Regions from separate parts of the Streptomyces sp. NPDC090032 genome, predicted to be linked through region 1. Evidence: riboswitches for the same ligand, from Rfam matches in the RefSeq annotation. Region 1 holds a riboswitch; each other region holds the start of a gene.

What was found. Region 1 has a riboswitch for thiamine pyrophosphate ahead of thiO (glycine oxidase ThiO). Riboswitches for the same ligand answer to the same signal wherever they lie in the genome.
Region 2: it holds a riboswitch for thiamine pyrophosphate, as region 1 does, so the genes downstream of both, ACIPWY_RS24050 (thiamine ABC transporter substrate binding subunit) here and thiO (glycine oxidase ThiO) in region 1, are expected to answer to the same signal.
Region 3: it holds a riboswitch for thiamine pyrophosphate, as region 1 does, so the genes downstream of both, ACIPWY_RS06895 (purine-cytosine permease family protein) here and thiO (glycine oxidase ThiO) in region 1, are expected to answer to the same signal.

The regions. Positions count from the first base shown of each region.
Region 1 is NZ_JBIVFF010000003.1:480,796-486,004, reverse strand. Features, by position in the region: gene ACIPWY_RS09260 (carbohydrate ABC transporter permease) at 1-85, shown strand, start outside; gene ACIPWY_RS09255 (Rv2175c family DNA-binding protein) at 378-743, opposite strand; gene ACIPWY_RS09250 (NAD(P)/FAD-dependent oxidoreductase) at 819-1,982, opposite strand; gene ACIPWY_RS09245 (hypothetical protein) at 2,171-2,515, opposite strand; TPP riboswitch at 2,568-2,681, shown strand; gene thiO (glycine oxidase ThiO) at 2,679-3,863, shown strand; gene thiS (sulfur carrier protein ThiS) at 3,860-4,060, shown strand; gene ACIPWY_RS09230 (thiazole synthase) at 4,065-4,859, shown strand; gene pknB (Stk1 family PASTA domain-containing Ser/Thr kinase) at 4,954-5,209, shown strand, end outside.
Region 2 is NZ_JBIVFF010000009.1:277,704-282,912, forward strand. Features, by position in the region: gene ACIPWY_RS24040 (PP2C family protein-serine/threonine phosphatase) at 1-395, shown strand, start outside; gene rlmN (23S rRNA (adenine(2503)-C(2))-methyltransferase RlmN) at 527-1,633, shown strand; TPP riboswitch at 1,658-1,763, shown strand; gene ACIPWY_RS24050 (thiamine ABC transporter substrate binding subunit) at 1,843-2,928, shown strand; gene ACIPWY_RS24055 (iron ABC transporter permease) at 3,000-4,619, shown strand; gene ACIPWY_RS24060 (ABC transporter ATP-binding protein) at 4,619-5,209, shown strand, end outside.
Region 3 is NZ_JBIVFF010000002.1:693,966-699,174, reverse strand. Features, by position in the region: gene ACIPWY_RS06905 (TetR/AcrR family transcriptional regulator) at 1-971, shown strand, start outside; gene ACIPWY_RS06900 (nucleotidyltransferase domain-containing protein) at 1,036-1,527, shown strand; TPP riboswitch at 1,577-1,671, shown strand; gene ACIPWY_RS06895 (purine-cytosine permease family protein) at 1,664-3,103, shown strand; gene thiD (bifunctional hydroxymethylpyrimidine kinase/phosphomethylpyrimidine kinase) at 3,100-3,942, shown strand; gene ACIPWY_RS06885 (NAD-binding protein) at 4,030-5,209, shown strand, end outside.

The DNA of each region.
Region 1 (5,209 bases):
GGTCACGGTGGTGCCCGTACTGATCGTGTACATCATCTTCCAGCGCCGGATTGCCGGTTCGGTGTCGCAGGGCACCTTCCGCTGACGCCCACCGCCGCGCGCCGCACGGCCGGCGCCATCACGTGACCACTGCTTCACCCGTTGCGCACAGGGGTGGGGGCCGCCGGGGAGGGGGAGTCCCGGGGGCGGGCGGGGGGGGGGGGCCGGGGGCCGGGTTTAGGGGGATGGGTTGGTGGGGGGGGGGGGGGTCACCTGGTCGGGGGGGGGGGGGGGTTGGGGGGGGGGGGGGGGGGGGGGGGGGGGCCGGGGGGCCCCCCGGGGGGGGGGGGGGGGGGGGGGGGGGGGGCGCGCCCCCCCCACGCCGGACGGTTGTCAGGTCAGACGGCGAGCGCCTGGGCGCGGCGCTTCACCTCCGTGCCGCGATTCTCGCTCAGCGCCTGCGCGGGGGTGCCCGGCAGGGTCGGGTCGGGGGTGAAGAGCCACTCGAGCATCTCTTCGTCGTTGTAGCCGTCGTCCCTCAGCAGGGTCAGGGTCCCGGTGAGGCCCTTGACGACCTTGTCGCCGTCGATGAAGGCGGCGGGCACGTGCAGCGCCCTGTTCTCACCGCGGCGTACGGCGATCACCTGGCCTTCCTTCACCAGCTGCCGCACGCGCGTCACCTCCACGCCGAACTGCTCGGCGATGTCGGGGAGGGTGAGCCACTCGGGGACGAGAGCATCGATCTTTGCGTCAATCTCGGTCACAGGACAAGCCTGCCATCCCGGACTGACAGTGGGAAACGCGGCCGCGTAAAAGCCCCGGTCGCCCCGGCGGGGCGGTCAGGCGGCAGCGGCCTTCAGCGGGCGGGTCGGGTCGCTGATGACCTGCGGGTCCAGCGAGGCGCCCGACTCGATGAGCTTGCGCCCCTGTGCCAGGTCGCGCGGGCGGCCCACGGCGAGAACGCTGACGAGCCGGTTCTCGCGCAGCCAGCACACGCTCCAGGACGCGCCCTGCGGGTCGCCGCGCCACACGGTGGTGTCGGCGGCCGCGTGGTGCCCGGCGTACTGCACGAAGCGGCCGAACTGCTCCGACCAGAAGTACGGCACCGGGTCGTACGTCGCCGGGGCCTCGCCGATGATGTTGGCGGCGACCGTGCGGGGGCCCTGGAGCGCGTTGTCCCAGTGGTGGACCATCAGGCGCTCGCCGTACCTGCCCGACGGGAAGGACGAGCAGTCGCCGACGGCGTACACATCGGGCTCGGAGGTGCGCAGGTGGTTGTCCGCCACTACCTCGCGGTGGGCGCCGAGCGTGATGCCGGAGCCGGTGAGCCAGCCGGTGGCGGGGCGGGCCCCGATGCCGACGACGACGGCGCCGGCGGGCACCCGGGTGCCGTCGTCGAGGAGGACGGCTCCGGGCTCGACGTGCTCCACGCGCGCGTGGGTGCGCAGTTCCGCGCCGGCGTCCGCGTACCAGGCGGCCATGGGGGCGGCGACCTCCTCGGGCAGCGCCCCGGCGAGCGGCCGCTCGGCCGCCTCGACGACGGTGACCGCGCAGCCGGCCTCGCGGGCCGCGGTGGCGAACTCGGCGCCGATCCAGCCCGCGCCCACGACGACGATGTCGCGCTGTGCGGCGAGGACGGGACGGAGGCGCTCGGCGTCGTCGAGCGTGCGCAGCAGATGGACGCCGGGGATGTCCTCCGTGCCGGGCAGCCTGATGGGTTCGGCGCCGGTCGCGAGGACCAGGACGTCGTAGGGGGCGGGGCCCGTGGCGGTGTCGAGGGTGTGCTCGGCGGGGCGTACGCCGGTGACCTCGCGGCCCAGTTCGAGCGTGATGTCGAGGGCTTCGAAGTCCACGTCGAACGCGGACCCCTCGGCCTTGCCGAGCAGGACGGCCTTGGACAGCGGAGGCCGGTCGTACGGCTGGTGGGGTTCCGCGCCGATCAGCGTGACGGCGCCGGTGAAGCCCTGTTCGCGCAGGGCCACGGCGGTCTGGACCCCCGCCATCCCGGCGCCGACGATGACGACGTGCCGCCCTGCCTGGGGCACCGGGGCCTGGTTCTGGTTCTGCTCGCTCACCGGATCACCATATGCACCTGACGTTCAGTCAGTCATCGGGCCCGTCACACCGCGTCCGTGACGTCTTCCACACCGGGCGCCGGTTTGACCGCTCAGGCCCTCCCCCGCTCCCGCCGTCAGGCGCCCGGGACCTCTTCGACGACGCTCGTCCCGCTGCCCGTCTGCGACTCCCACTCCCACGTCTCGTCCAGCCGCACCCGCCCGTCGGGAAGGTCGACGACGAGCGAGACGCAGTGCCCGGAGGAGGTCGTCGCGTCCGTCTTCAGCTGTACGTACCTGAAGTCGATCCGGTCCCCTTCACGCGTGCCCACGAGGTGGCCGCGCACGACGTCCCCGCCCGCGTACTCGGCCCAGATCCGGCCGTCCTCCTCGTGGTACGTGAACCGCGTCCGCGTACCCACCTGACCTGGAGCCTGGTCGGCGACCGGGGCGAGGACGAGTCCGTCGAGCGAGCGGGCCATGCGGGCGGGCTCCCTTACTGGGGGTCGGGGCAACGGTTTAGGGTGGCCACCGTAAAGCACTCGCGGGAGCCCGGACGTACCGGGCTGAGAGGGAGGCTGGGACGGCCTCCGACCGTACGAACCTGATCCGGGTCATGCCGGCGAAGGGAGGGGCTGGACGCCCATGTCTCGTACTTCAGAAGGCTCCGACGTCCTGGTCGTGGGCGGCGGGATCATCGGTCTCGTCACCGCGTGGCGGGCCGCGCAGCGCGGGCTGCGCACCGCGGTCGTGGACCCCGAACCGGGCGGCGGGGCCGCACAGGTGGCGGCCGGGATGCTCGCCGCCGTCACCGAACTGCACTACGGAGAGGCCGAACAGACCCTCCTGGGGCTCAACGTGGAGTCCGCGCGCCGCTATCCGGCGTTCGCCGCCGAGCTCTCCGAGGCCACCGGGCTCGACCTCGGCTACCGCGCGTGCGGCACCCTGGCCGTCGCGCTCGACGCGGACGACCGCGCGCACCTTCGGGAACTGCACGCCCTCCAGCGCGCGTCGGGCCTGGAGTCGGAGTGGCTGTCGGGCCGCGAGTGCCGGCGCCTCGAACCGATGCTGGCCCCGTCCGTGCGGGGCGGCCTGCGCGTCGACGGTGACCACCAGATCGACCCGAGGCGCCTCGCGAAGGCCCTTGTCGCGGCCTGCGAGCGGGCCGGGGTGCAGTTCCACCGGCAGTGGGCCGAGCGGCTGACAGTCGTACGAGAGCGCGCTCGCGGCGTGGTCCTCGCCGACGGCACCGGGCTCGACGCGGACCAGGTCGTCCTCGCCGGCGGCAGCCTCAGCGGCCGCCTCGCCGGGGTCCCGGACGACGTACTGCCGCCGGTGCGCCCGGTGAAGGGGCAGGTGCTGCGCCTGACCGTGCCGAAGGTGTACGCGCCGTTCCTGAGCCGCACCGTGCGCGCCGTCGTGCGCGGCGGCAACCTCTACCTGGTACCCCGGGTCGACGGCGAGCTGGTCGTCGGGGCCACCAGCGAGGAACTCGGCTGGGACACGACGGTCACCGCGGGCGGCGTCTACGAGCTGCTGCGCGACGCCCACGAGCTGGTGCCCGGCATCACGGAACTGCCGCTCACGGAGACCATCGCGGGCCTGCGCCCCTGCTCCCCGGACAACGCCCCGATCCTCGGCCCGACCACCCTGCCGGGCCTGCTGCTCGCCACCGGCCACTACCGCAACGGCGTGCTGCTCACGCCGGTCACCGGCGACTCCATGGCCCACGTGCTCGCCACCGGCGAACTCCCCGAAGTGGCCCGCCCCTTCACCCCGCGGCGCTTCGGCGCCGTCCCCGCACCCGTCTCTGTGGAGCAGTCCGTATGAACGTCTCTGTCAACGGCGAGGGCCGCCAGGTCGCTTCGGGCACCACGCTCGACGCCCTCGTCGCGGCCCTGACCACGGCGCCGTCCGGCGTCGCCGCAGCACTCAACGAAACCGTCGTCCCGCGCGCGCAGTGGGCCGGCACCGCACTCACGGACGGGGACCGCGTCGAGGTCCTCACCGCGGTCCAGGGAGGCTGAACCCATGGCTGACGACTCCTTGGTCATCGGCGGCACGTCCTTCTCGTCCCGCCTGATCATGGGCACGGGCGGGGCGCCCAGCCTCGACGTCCTGGAACGCTCCCTCGTCGCGTCCGGCACCGAGCTGACGACCGTCGCGATGCGGCGCGTGGACGCGAGCGTGCAGGGCTCCGTGCTCTCCGTCCTGGAGAAGCTGGGGATCCAGGTACTGCCCAACACTGCGGGCTGTTTCACCGCAGGTGAGGCCGTCCTGACCGCCCGCCTCGCGCGTGAGGCGCTCGGCACCGACCTGGTCAAGCTGGAGGTCATCGCGGACGAGCGCACCCTGCTGCCCGACCCGATCGAGCTCCTGGACGCCGCCGAGATCCTCGTCGACGACGGCTTCACCGTGCTTCCGTACACGAACGACGACCCGGTGCTCGCGCGGAAGCTGGAGGACGTGGGCTGCGCCGCGGTCATGCCGCTCGGCTCCCCCATCGGCTCCGGGCTCGGTATCCGCAACCCGCACAACTTCCAGCTGATCACCGAGCACGCGCGCGTGCCGGTGATCCTGGACGCGGGCGCCGGAACCGCGTCGGACGCGGCGCTCGCGATGGAGCTGGGCTGCGCCGGTGTGATGCTCGCCTCGGCGGTGACCCGTGCGCAGGAGCCCACCCTGATGGCGGAGGGCATGCGGCACGCGGTCGAGGCCGGGCGGCTGGCGTTCCGGGCGGGCCGGATCCCCCGCAGGCACTTCGCGGAGGCCTCCTCGCCCGTGTCCGGCATGGCCAGGCTCGACCCGGAGCGGCCCGCGTTCTGAGGGCCTTACGGCCCGGTTACAGCTCTGCTGCAGTACGGCCGTCCGTGGACGACTGCGGAGCCGGGTGTCGGCGGCGGCTCGTACACTCACCTGCGTGGACACGACCCTTCAGGACCCTCTCGTCGGGCAGGTGCTCGACGGCCGGTACCGCGTCGACGCACGCATCGCGGTCGGCGGGATGGCCACGGTCTACAGGGCCGTGGACACCCGCCTCGACCGTGTGCTCGCGCTCAAAGTGATGCACCCGGCCCTCGCCGCCGACGTCTCGTTCGTCGAGCGCTTCATCCGCGAGGCCAAGTCCGTCGCCCGGCTCTCCCACCCGAATGTGGTCGGGGTCTTCGACCAGGGCG
Region 2 (5,209 bases), on a different contig from region 1:
TGGACATCCCCGACGGGGACGGCCGGGTCCAGATGATCGCCTGCGGGCACCCGCCACCGGTCGTCCTGTGCAACGGCCGACCGACGACGATCGACGCCCTTTATCCCGCACCTCCGCTGGGCCTGGGTGAACTGGCGCATCCGCGCTACCACGTCGACAGCTTCCCGTTCGAGGCGGGAGACCTGCTGCTGCTGTACACCGACGGCGTCACCGAGGCCCGCGACGCCACCGGCACGTTCTACCCGCTCGCCGAGCGCATCACAGGCTGGACCGAGAACGACCCCGACGCCTTCCTCGGCCGCTTCCGGCGCGACCTGCTGCACCACGTCGGCGGACACCTGAACGACGACGCGGCCATGATCGCCATAGGGCGCACCGTCACGCCCCGTGCCTGATCACCCGGCAACCTCTCGCACCCCGCAAACTGCGGTGGCACGCACACGATGACGACCGTTGATGACCATGACGAACCCTCCCTCTCCTGAGTTCCAGGTCACATGATTCGATCTGCGACACTGGAAGGGTTATGCCTAAGCCCGGAGAACTCACTTTCGTCGCCCCGCGCGGAGCCAAGAAGCCGCCGCGGCACCTCGCCGACCTCTCGCCCGCCGAGCGGAAGGAGGCCGTTGCCGCGATCGGTGAGAAGCCGTTCCGCGCCAAGCAGCTGTCGCAGCACTACTTCTCGCGGTTCGCGCACGACCCCGCGGAGTGGACCGACATCCCCGCCGGCTCGCGCGGCAAGCTGCAGGAGGCGCTGCTTCCGGAGCTGATGACGGTCGTCCGGCATCTGTCGACCGACCAGGACACCACCCGTAAGACCCTGTGGCGGCTCTTCGACGGCACGCTCGTCGAGTCCGTCCTGATGCGCTACCCGGACCGGGTCACCATGTGCATCAGCTCGCAGGCGGGCTGCGGAATGAACTGCCCGTTCTGCGCCACAGGACAGGCCGGCCTCGACCGGAACCTGTCGACGGGCGAGATCGTGCACCAGATCGTCGACGGCATGCGCGCGCTGCGCGACGGCGAGATCCCGGGCGGCCCGGCCCGTCTGAGCAACATCGTCTTCATGGGCATGGGCGAGCCCCTGGCCAACTACAAGCGGGTCGTCGGCGCCATCCGCGCGCTCACCGACCCCGAGCCGGACGGCGTCGGCCTCTCGCAGCGCGGTATCACCGTCTCGACCGTCGGTCTGGTCCCCGCCATGCACCGGCTCGCCGACGAGGGCCTCAAGTGCCGCCTCGCCGTCTCGCTGCACGCCCCCGACGACGAGCTGCGTGACACCCTCGTCCCGGTCAACACGCGCTGGAAGGTCCGTGAGGTCCTCGACGCGGCGTGGGAGTACTCCGAGAAGTCGGGCCGCCGCATCTCCATCGAGTACGCGCTCATCCGCGACATCAACGACCAGGCGTGGCGTGGTGACCGGCTCGGCCGCCTGCTCAAGGGCAAGCGCGTCCACGTCAACCTGATCCCGCTGAACCCGACGCCGGGCTCGAAGTGGACGGCCTCGCGCCCCGAGGACGAGAAGGCCTTCGTCGAGGCCATCGCGGCCCACGGCGTCCCGGTCACCGTCCGCGACACCCGTGGCCAGGAGATCGACGGGGCGTGCGGTCAGCTCGCCGCCACCGAGCGGTAACCTGACTGGCGTACGTACATCTTCATATTCCGACAGGGGAGCGCCACAGCGCTGAGAGTGCGGCATCGGCCGCAGACCCTCTGAACCTTGCCCAGGTCATTCTGGGTAGGAAGTTCGGTCGCCACTCAAGCTGTTGCGCCCTGCCCGGGAATCGTCCGCGATCCCGGGCGGGGCCGCGTCTCTTCCTGGTCACCCAGGAGGGAACTTAAGTGAGCACCACCATCAAGGCCACGGCCGTCGCCGTGGCGGCCGGTCTCGGACTCGTCACGCTCTCCGCGTGCGGGGGCTCCGGCTCCGGCGAGGACTCGGCGGACTCCCACACGGTCACCCTCGTCAGCCATGACTCGTGGGCCGTCTCCAAGAGCGTGCTCAAGGACTTCGAGAAGCGATCCGGCTACAAGGTCACGGTCCTGAAGGACGGTGACGCGGGAGAGGCCGTCAACAAGGCCGTCCTGTCCAAGGACAACCCGCAGGGCGACGTCCTCTTCGGCGTCGACAACACGCTCCTGTCGCGCGCCCTCGACAACGGACTCTTCCAGCCGTACGAGGCCAAGGGCCTGGACCGCGTCCGTCCCGAGTACCAGCTGGACAAGGACAAGCGCCGGGTCACTCCCATCGACACCGGCGACATCTGCGTCAACTACGACAAGAAGTACTTCGCCGACCACAAGCTGACGCCGCCCGCCTCGTTCGACGACCTGGCCGAGCCCGCGTACAAGAACCTCCTGGTCACGGAGAACGTGTCGACGTCGTCGCCCGGTCTCGGCTTCCTGCTCGGCAGTGCCGCGCAGTACGGCGACGGAGGCTGGCAGGGCTACTGGAAGAAGCTCAAGGCCAACGGCGTGAAGGTCGTCGACAGCTGGGAGCAGGCCTACAACGAGGAGTTCTCGGGCTCCGCCGGTGGCAGGAAGGCGGGCGGCGACCGGCCGCTCGTCGTGTCGTACGCGTCGTCGCCGCCGGCCGAGGCGATCTACTCGGACCCGCAGCCGAAGACGGCCCCGACCGGGGTCGCGGCCGGCACCTGCTTCCGCCAGACCGAGTTCGCCGGCCTGCTGAGCCACGCGAAGAACGAGAAGGGCGGCAAGGCGCTGCTCGACTTCCTGATCGCGAAGGAGTTCCAGCAGGACATGCCGCTGAACATGTTCGTGGACCCGGTGACGAAGGACGCGGCCCTGCCGGCCGACTACGCGAAGTACGACGTCGTGGTCGACCACCCGAAGACCATGGCCCCGAAGAAGATCGCCGACAACCGTGACGCCTGGGTCAAGTCGTGGACCTCACTCGTACTGAAGTAGAGCCTCGGAAGCGGTCCTCCCGAGGCTCCCGGGGTTCCCGGGGCAGCGGGAGCGCGGCGCGGCTCGGCCTGATGGCCGTGCCCGTCGCGTTCTTCGCGATCTTCTTCGCCTATCCGGTCGCGGCCATCGTCTCCCGCGGCCTGAAGGCGGGCGGGCACTGGCAGTTCGGGCGGATCGCCGACGTGCTGGGGCAGTCCGACATCCGGCACGTCCTGTGGTTCACGACCTGGCAGGCGCTCGCGTCGACGGTGCTCACGCTGCTGATCGCGCTCCCCGGCGCGTACGTCTTCGCGCGCTTCGAGTTCCGGGGCAAGCAGGTCCTGAGGGCCGCCGTCACCGTGCCGTTCGTGCTGCCGACCGTCGTCGTCGGCACGGCGTTCCTGGCACTGGTCGGCCGCGGCGGGCTGCTCGACAGCCTGTGGGGCGTACGCCTCGACACCACGGTGTGGGCCATCCTGCTCGCCCATGTCTTCTTCAACTACGCCGTCGTCGTCCGCACGGTCGGCGGACTGTGGTCGCAGCTCGACCCCCGGCAGGAGGAGGCCGCCCGGATGCTGGGCGCCTCCCGCTGGACGGCCTGGCGGCAGGTGACGCTGCCCGCGCTCGGCCCCGCCGTCGCGGCCGCCGCGCTGATGGTCTTCCTCTTCACGTTCACCTCGTTCGGCGTGGTCCAGATCCTCGGCGGGCCGACCTTCTCCACCCTCGAAGTGGAGATCTACCGGCAGACCGCGCAGATCTTCGACCTCTCCACGGCGGCCGTCCTCACGATCGTGCAGTTCGCCGCTGTGGGGATCATCCTCGCCGTGCACGCCTGGAGCGTGCGCCGGCGGGAGAGCGCGCTGCGCCTGGTCGACGCGGCGCACACCGCCCGGCGCCCGCGCGGCGTGGGCCAGTGGGCGCTGCTCGCCGGGGTGGTTGCCACGGTCGCGGTGCTGATCCTGCTGCCGCTCGGCGTGCTGATCCAGCGGTCCTTCCGGGGCGCGGGCGGGCCCGACGGCTTCGGACTCGCCTACTACAAGGCGCTGACCTCGTCCGACAGCGGCGTGTTCCTGGTGCCGCCGATCGAGGCGATCGGGAACTCGCTCACGTACGCGCTGGCCGCGACCGCCATCGCGGTCGCGATCGGTGGACTGGCCGCCGCCGCCCTGACGAGGAAGGCGGGCCGTCTCGTACGGGGCTTCGACGCGCTCCTCATGCTGCCGCTCGGCGTCTCGGCCGTCACCGTCGGCTTCGGATTCCTGATCACCCTGGACAAGCCGCCCCTCGACCTGCGCGGCAGCTGGATCCTGGTGCCGCTGGCCCAAGCCCTCGTCGGGGTGCCCTTCGTCGTCCGCACCATGCTGCCGGTCCTGCGCGCGGTGGACGGGCGGCTGCGCGAGGCCGCCGCCGTCCTCGGCGCCTCGCCGCTGCGGGCCTGGCGTGAGGTGGATCTGCCGATGGTGCGCAGGGCGCTGCTGATCGCGGCCGGGTTCGCGTTCGCCGTGTCGCTCGGCGAGTTCGGGGCGACCGTGTTCATCGCCCGTCCCGACCACCCCACTCTGCCGGTCGCCGTGGCGCGGCTCCTCGGCCGCGCCGGTGACCTCAACTACGGCCAGGCGATGGCCCTTTCGACGATTCTCATGGTGGTGTGCGCGGTGTCTCTGCTGCTGCTCGAACGCATCCGCACGGACCGTACGACGGGGGAGTTCTGATGGCCCTGCTGAGCCTGGACGAAGCGACCGTGCGGTTCGGCGGCCCGTCCAAGTCTGCGCATGCGGCGCTCGACCGCGTCGGCCTGGAGGTCGCCGAGCACGAGATCGTGTGTGTGCTCGGTCCCAGCGGCAGCGGCAAGTCGACGCTGTTGCGGGTCGTGGCCGGACTTCAGGGGCTCGACGGGGGCCGGGTGTTCCTCGACGGACGCGACCAGGCGGGCGTGCCCGCGCACCGGCGGGGCGTCGGCCTCATGTTCCAGGACCACCAGCTGTTCCCGCAGCGCGACGCGGGCGCAAACGTCGCCTTCGGGCTGCGGATGCACGGCGCCTCCCGCTCCGAACAGCAGCTCCGCGTACGGGAGTTGCTGGAGCTCGTCGGGCTGCCCGGGGCCGAACGGCGCGCCGTCGCCTCGCTGTCCGGCGGCGAGCAGCAGCGCGTCGCCCTCGCCAGGGCGCTCGCCCCGCGCCCCCGCCTGCTCATGCTCGACGAGCCGCTCGGCCAGCTCGACCGCTCGCTGCGGGAGCGCCTGGTCGTCGAACTGCGGGAACTCTTCGGCGAGTTGGGCACGACCGTGCTCGCCGTGACACAC
Region 3 (5,209 bases), on a different contig from region 1:
CGATCTCGGTGTCCCTCGCCGCGGCCCCGGACCTGGACACCTATCTCCGCACGAGCGCGAGCGAGACCATGGACCGGCGCGGCTCAGCCGTCCTGTGGCAGCGCGAGGCCAGGCACCTGCCGGAGGACCGCCGCAAGGAACAGCGCCGCGCCCTCAAGGACGTCGCCGACCGGATCGCCGGCCTGATCGGCGACGAGCGCCCGGACCTCGACGCGTCCGACCGGCAACTCCTCGCGTGGTCCGTCCTGTCGGTGTTCGGCTCCATCTCCTGGCACCGCACGTCGCTGCCCCGCCGCCGTTTCGAAGAACTCCTCCACCGGCTCGCCCACGCCGCCGCGCACTGCCCCCTCGGGACGAGTACCGGTGCCGAAGCGGGAACTGCGCCGGGCGGATACGCGGGCCTCGCGGTCTCCCGCCGCGAGGAGATCCTCGTCGAGGCGATCCGCCTCTTCGACGAGCGGGGCTTCCAGTCCGTCAGCACCGACGACATCGGCGAGGCCGCCGGAGCGACCGGCCCCAGCATCTACAAGCACTTCCCCACCAAGACCGACCTGCTCGTGGCCGCCGTGCTGCGCGGCGGCGAACAGCGGCGCGCGGGCACGGCACAGGCACTCGCCAAGCCCGGCACCCCGCGCCAGACCCTCGACCGACTGCTGCGCTCGTACATCGAATTCGCCCTGAGTCAAAGCCACTTGATCGGTCTGCTGATCGGCGAGCTGGACCAGCTCCCCGAGAAGGAGCGCAAGGCGGCCCGGCAGAACCAGCGGGAGTACCTGGCGCTGTGGGTGCGCCTGCTCGACGAGGTGCGCCCCGGACTCGACACCGCCGAGGCCAGGATCGTCGTCACCGCGGTGCTGACGGTGGTCGACAACGCGGCCCGGACGGGCTCCGCGGGCGACCGCACGGACCTCGCCGAGCGCCTCGCCGAACTCGGCACGGCACTGCTCCTGAGCGAGAATCCGCCCGCGTAGGCCCATGGCCGGCCGACACCACCCCTGCGCACCGGCCGATGCCGCCGCCTTCGGAGGTCAACTGATGGACGTCGACAGCGTGTTGGACATCCTGGCCGTGCTGCGCCGCGCGGGTACGCACGTGTGGATCGGCGGGGGCTGGGGCATCGACGCGCTCGTCGGCGAGCAGACGCGCGAGCACGGCGACCTGGATCTGATGCACCGACAGGAGCAGGAGTCCGTCGTGGTCGCGGCGCTCGCGCGTCGAGGGTTCACCGAGAGCCTCGACTGGCGTCCGGTGCGGTTCGTGCTTTCGGCGCCCGACGGCCGCGACCTCGATCTGCATCCGCTGACCTTCGCCGCGGACGGGTCCGCCGTCCAGGCCTCCCCCGATCCGCGAAGTCCCTTCGCCTACCCGGCATCGCGCTTCGTGACCGGCACCATCGGCGGAGTCACCGTGCCGTGCCTGTCGGCCCAGCGGCAGGCCGATTTCCACCAAGGGTACGAACCACGCGAACAGGACCTTCACGACATGGCGCTTCTCCGGGCCGCGTTCGGCATCGCCACGCACTTCTGAGCCACGCCCCCAGCTTGCCTCCCGCGACAGGGAAGCTACTCTTGCCGACGTACCGGACACGGGGTGCCCCGAACGAGGGCTGAGATCACACCCGTCGAACCTGAACCAGTTAGCACTGGCGGAGGGATGTCAGCCAATGTCGTTGCCCCATGCCCCGAGCAGCACCGGGACCACCGGACCACGCTCCGTCTTCGACGGGCGGATGCCCGCGGCGCCCGGTGACCTGCGGGTCGAGGCGCGCGGAATCGCGCCGGTCCCCGAGACCCACCGCTACGGCGGCGCCGGGCGCCTGTTCACCGTGTGGTTCGCCCCGAACCTGACCATGACCGGCGTCTTCACCGGCACCGTCGGTATCGCACTCGGCCTGGACTTCGCCACCGCGCTGGCCGCCGTCGTCCTCGGCACCCTCGTCGGCGCCGTGCCCACCGCGTATCTCGGTACGTGGGGCAGCGCGACCGGCGCGGGGCAGCTCCCGCTGGCGCGGCTCGCGTTCGGCCGGGCCGTCGCGGTGCCCGGCGTCCTGCAGTGGCTGTCGTCGGTCGCCTGGGACGCGCTGATCGGCCTGTTCGGCGGCGACGCGCTCGCCCGGCTGTGCGGCTGGCCGTTCTGGGTCGGCGTGCTCGTGATGATGCTGGCGCAGGGCGCGCTCGGCGTGCTCGGCTACGAGGCCGTCCACCGGCTGCAGAAGCTGATGACCTTCGTCCTGGCCGCCGCCTTCGCGGTCCTCGCCGTCAAGCTTCTCGACGGTGTCCATCCGGTCACCAACGGGGCCGCGCACGGCGCCGACCAGGCCGGCGCGTTCGTCCTGACCAGCACGATCGCGCTCAGCCTGTCCCTGTCCTGGGCCCCGTACGCAAGCGACTTCAGCCGCTACCTTCCGGCGGCCACCTCCCGTAAGCGCATGTTCTGGTTCACACTCCTCGGCGTCACCGTCTCCTTCGTCGCCGTCCAGGCGCTGGGGCTGTGGGGCGCCTCCGTCTTCACCGACCAGACCGCGCGCGGTGTCGACGAGCTGCTCGGCGGCGGCGTTCTCGGTTCCTTCGGGCTGCTCGCCGTGGCGCTGGCGGCCCTGTGCAGCAACGCCATGAACGACTACAGCGGCTCGCTGGCCCTGCAGACCATCGGCGTCCGGATCCCGCGGCCGCTCGCGGCGGCGCTCGCCGCGGTGCTCGGCTTCCCACTGGTGCTGTGGATGCACGCCGCCGACACCGCGGCCCGCTTCCAGAACGTGCTGCTGTTCGTCGGCTACTGGATCCCCGGCTTCGTCGCGGTCGTGGCCGTCGACTGGTTCGCCCGTGCCAGGGCCCGGGGCGGCGCGCCGGTCGACCTGGCCACCGAGTCCGCCCGGCCGCAGCCCTGGTGGCCCGGACTCCTCGCTTTCGTCGCCGCCTTCGCCGCGGCGGTCCCGTTCATGGACAGCGGCCTGTACGTGGGCCCGGTCGCGAAGGCCCTGCACGGCGCCGACCTCGCTTACTACGTGGCCTTCGTCGCCGCGCTCGTCGTGTACGCGCCCCTGAGACTGCGCTGCCCGACCGCCGTCGCCCCCACCGCACCCTACGAGGAGGCCCGCACATGACCGTGCCCGTGAGCAGCGGACGCGTCGCGCCGCCCCGCGTCCTGACCGTCGCCGGTTCGGACTCGGGCGGCGGCGCCGGGATCCAGGCCGACCTCAAGACGATGCTGGCGCTCGGCGCCCACGGCATGAGCGTCGTGACGGCCGTCACCGCGCAGAACTCCCTCGGGGTCCAGGGCGCGTGGGAACTCCCCGTCGACGCGGTGCGCACGCAGTACCGCAGCGTCGTGGACGACATCGGCGTCCAGGCGGTCAAGACCGGGATGCTCTCGTCGCCGGTGCTGGTGGAGGCGGTGGCCGAACTGCTCGCCGGTACGGACGCCCCGGTGGTCGTGGACCCGGTGAGCGTGTCCAAGCACGGCGATGCGCTGCTCGCCGAGGACGCACTGGACGCGGTACGCACGAAGCTGCTGCCGGTCGCGACGGTGGCCACGCCGAACCTGGACGAGGTGGCGCAGCTGACCGGTCTCACCGTCACGGACGACGACGGCATGCGCCGGGCCGCGGCGCGGCTGCTGTCGTTCGGACCGCGCTGGGTGCTGGTCAAGGGCGGCCATCTGCCGGGGGCGGCCGTTGACCTGCTCACCGACGGCACGCAGGAGCACTGGCTGCGCGCTCCCCGCCACGACAACCGGCATACGCACGGCACGGGTTGCACCCTGGCGTCGGCCGTCGCCGTGGGTCTCGCCCACGGCCTGCCCGTGCCGGAGTCGGTCCGCCGGGCGAAGGAGTACGTCACGGGGGCGATCGCCGCCGGGTTCGCGCTGGGGTCGGGCATCGGCCCGGTCGACCACGGGTGGCGCCTGCCGGGCGACCGGTCCGACGCCGGGCGACGGGACTAGGGCCCACAGGGTGGACGCAACACGCCCACCTGCACACATTCAGGGCCCGACGTGCGCTCACACCCTGCCGTCCACTTGACTGTTGCCATGACCACCCTGCCCCGCCAGCCTCAACAGGCCCCACCGTCCGGCCACATGATCGTGTGCGGTGGTGACGCGCTCGCCGAGCGGCTCGCCGCCGAACTGCGCGCCGTCTACGGCGAGCGGGTCACCGTCGTCGTGCCCTCGGTCCGCGTCACGAGACAGGGATCAGGGCCGGCCGGACGGGCGCGCGCGGCAGCCCTGCTCTCGCGGATGCAAGCGGTCGTGAACCGTACGGTGTCCGCCGTGGCCGACGACAGCGTCCCGACGCCGCGCGTCCTGGAGGCACCCGAACTGGACGAGCAGGCGCTGGCCGAGGCGGGCGTCGCCGACGCCGCCGCGCTGGCCCTCGTACACGGCGATGACGAGACGAACATCCGGGCCGCCCTGGCCGCCCGCCGTCTCAACCCCCAGCTGCGCCTGGTCATCCGGCTCTACAACCGCAAGCTCGGCCAGCACCTGGAACACCTCCTCGACCAGGCCGCCGCGCTCTCCGCACCCGGCGTCGACCCCGAGGCGCTGGACACCACCACGACGGTCCTGTCCGACGCCGACACCGCCGCTCCCGCACTCGCGGCCACCGCCGTCGCCGGTACCAGCAAGGTCGTCCAGGCCGACGGGCTCCTGCTGCGCGCCGTGGACCGCACCCCGCCGGGCCGGGGCGAGGTCGCCGACCCTGGCCTGTGCACCCTCGCTCTGCTGTCCGCGACCGCGAACGACCCGGCGGGCGCCGAGGGTTCGGACATGGGCGGCGCGGAAGGGCCGCTGCTGCTGCCCGACGAACGCACGGTCGCCGCGGCCACCGGGCGCGGCACCGTGGTCCTGGAAGCCGTCTCCCCCGCCGTCGCCGCGCCCAACGGCCGTGCGACCAGCCGCCGTATGCCTCTCGGCTCGCTGTTCTCGCGCCGGCTGCGCTGGTCCCTCGCCGGTCTCGTCTCGAGCGTCCTCGGCCTGGCCGTCGCCTCCTGGGCGACCACCGGCGACCATCCGCTGCACGCCGGATACCTCACTCTCCTCGACCTGTTCGCCATCGACGACCCCGCGATCGGGGAGCCGCTCGCCCGCCAGCTCCTCCAACTCCTCACGGGGCTCGCCGGACTGCTCCTCCTGCCCGTGCTCCTCGCGGCCGTCCTCGAAGCCCTCGGCACCTTCCGTACGGCGTCGGCGCTGCGCCGGCCGCCCCGCG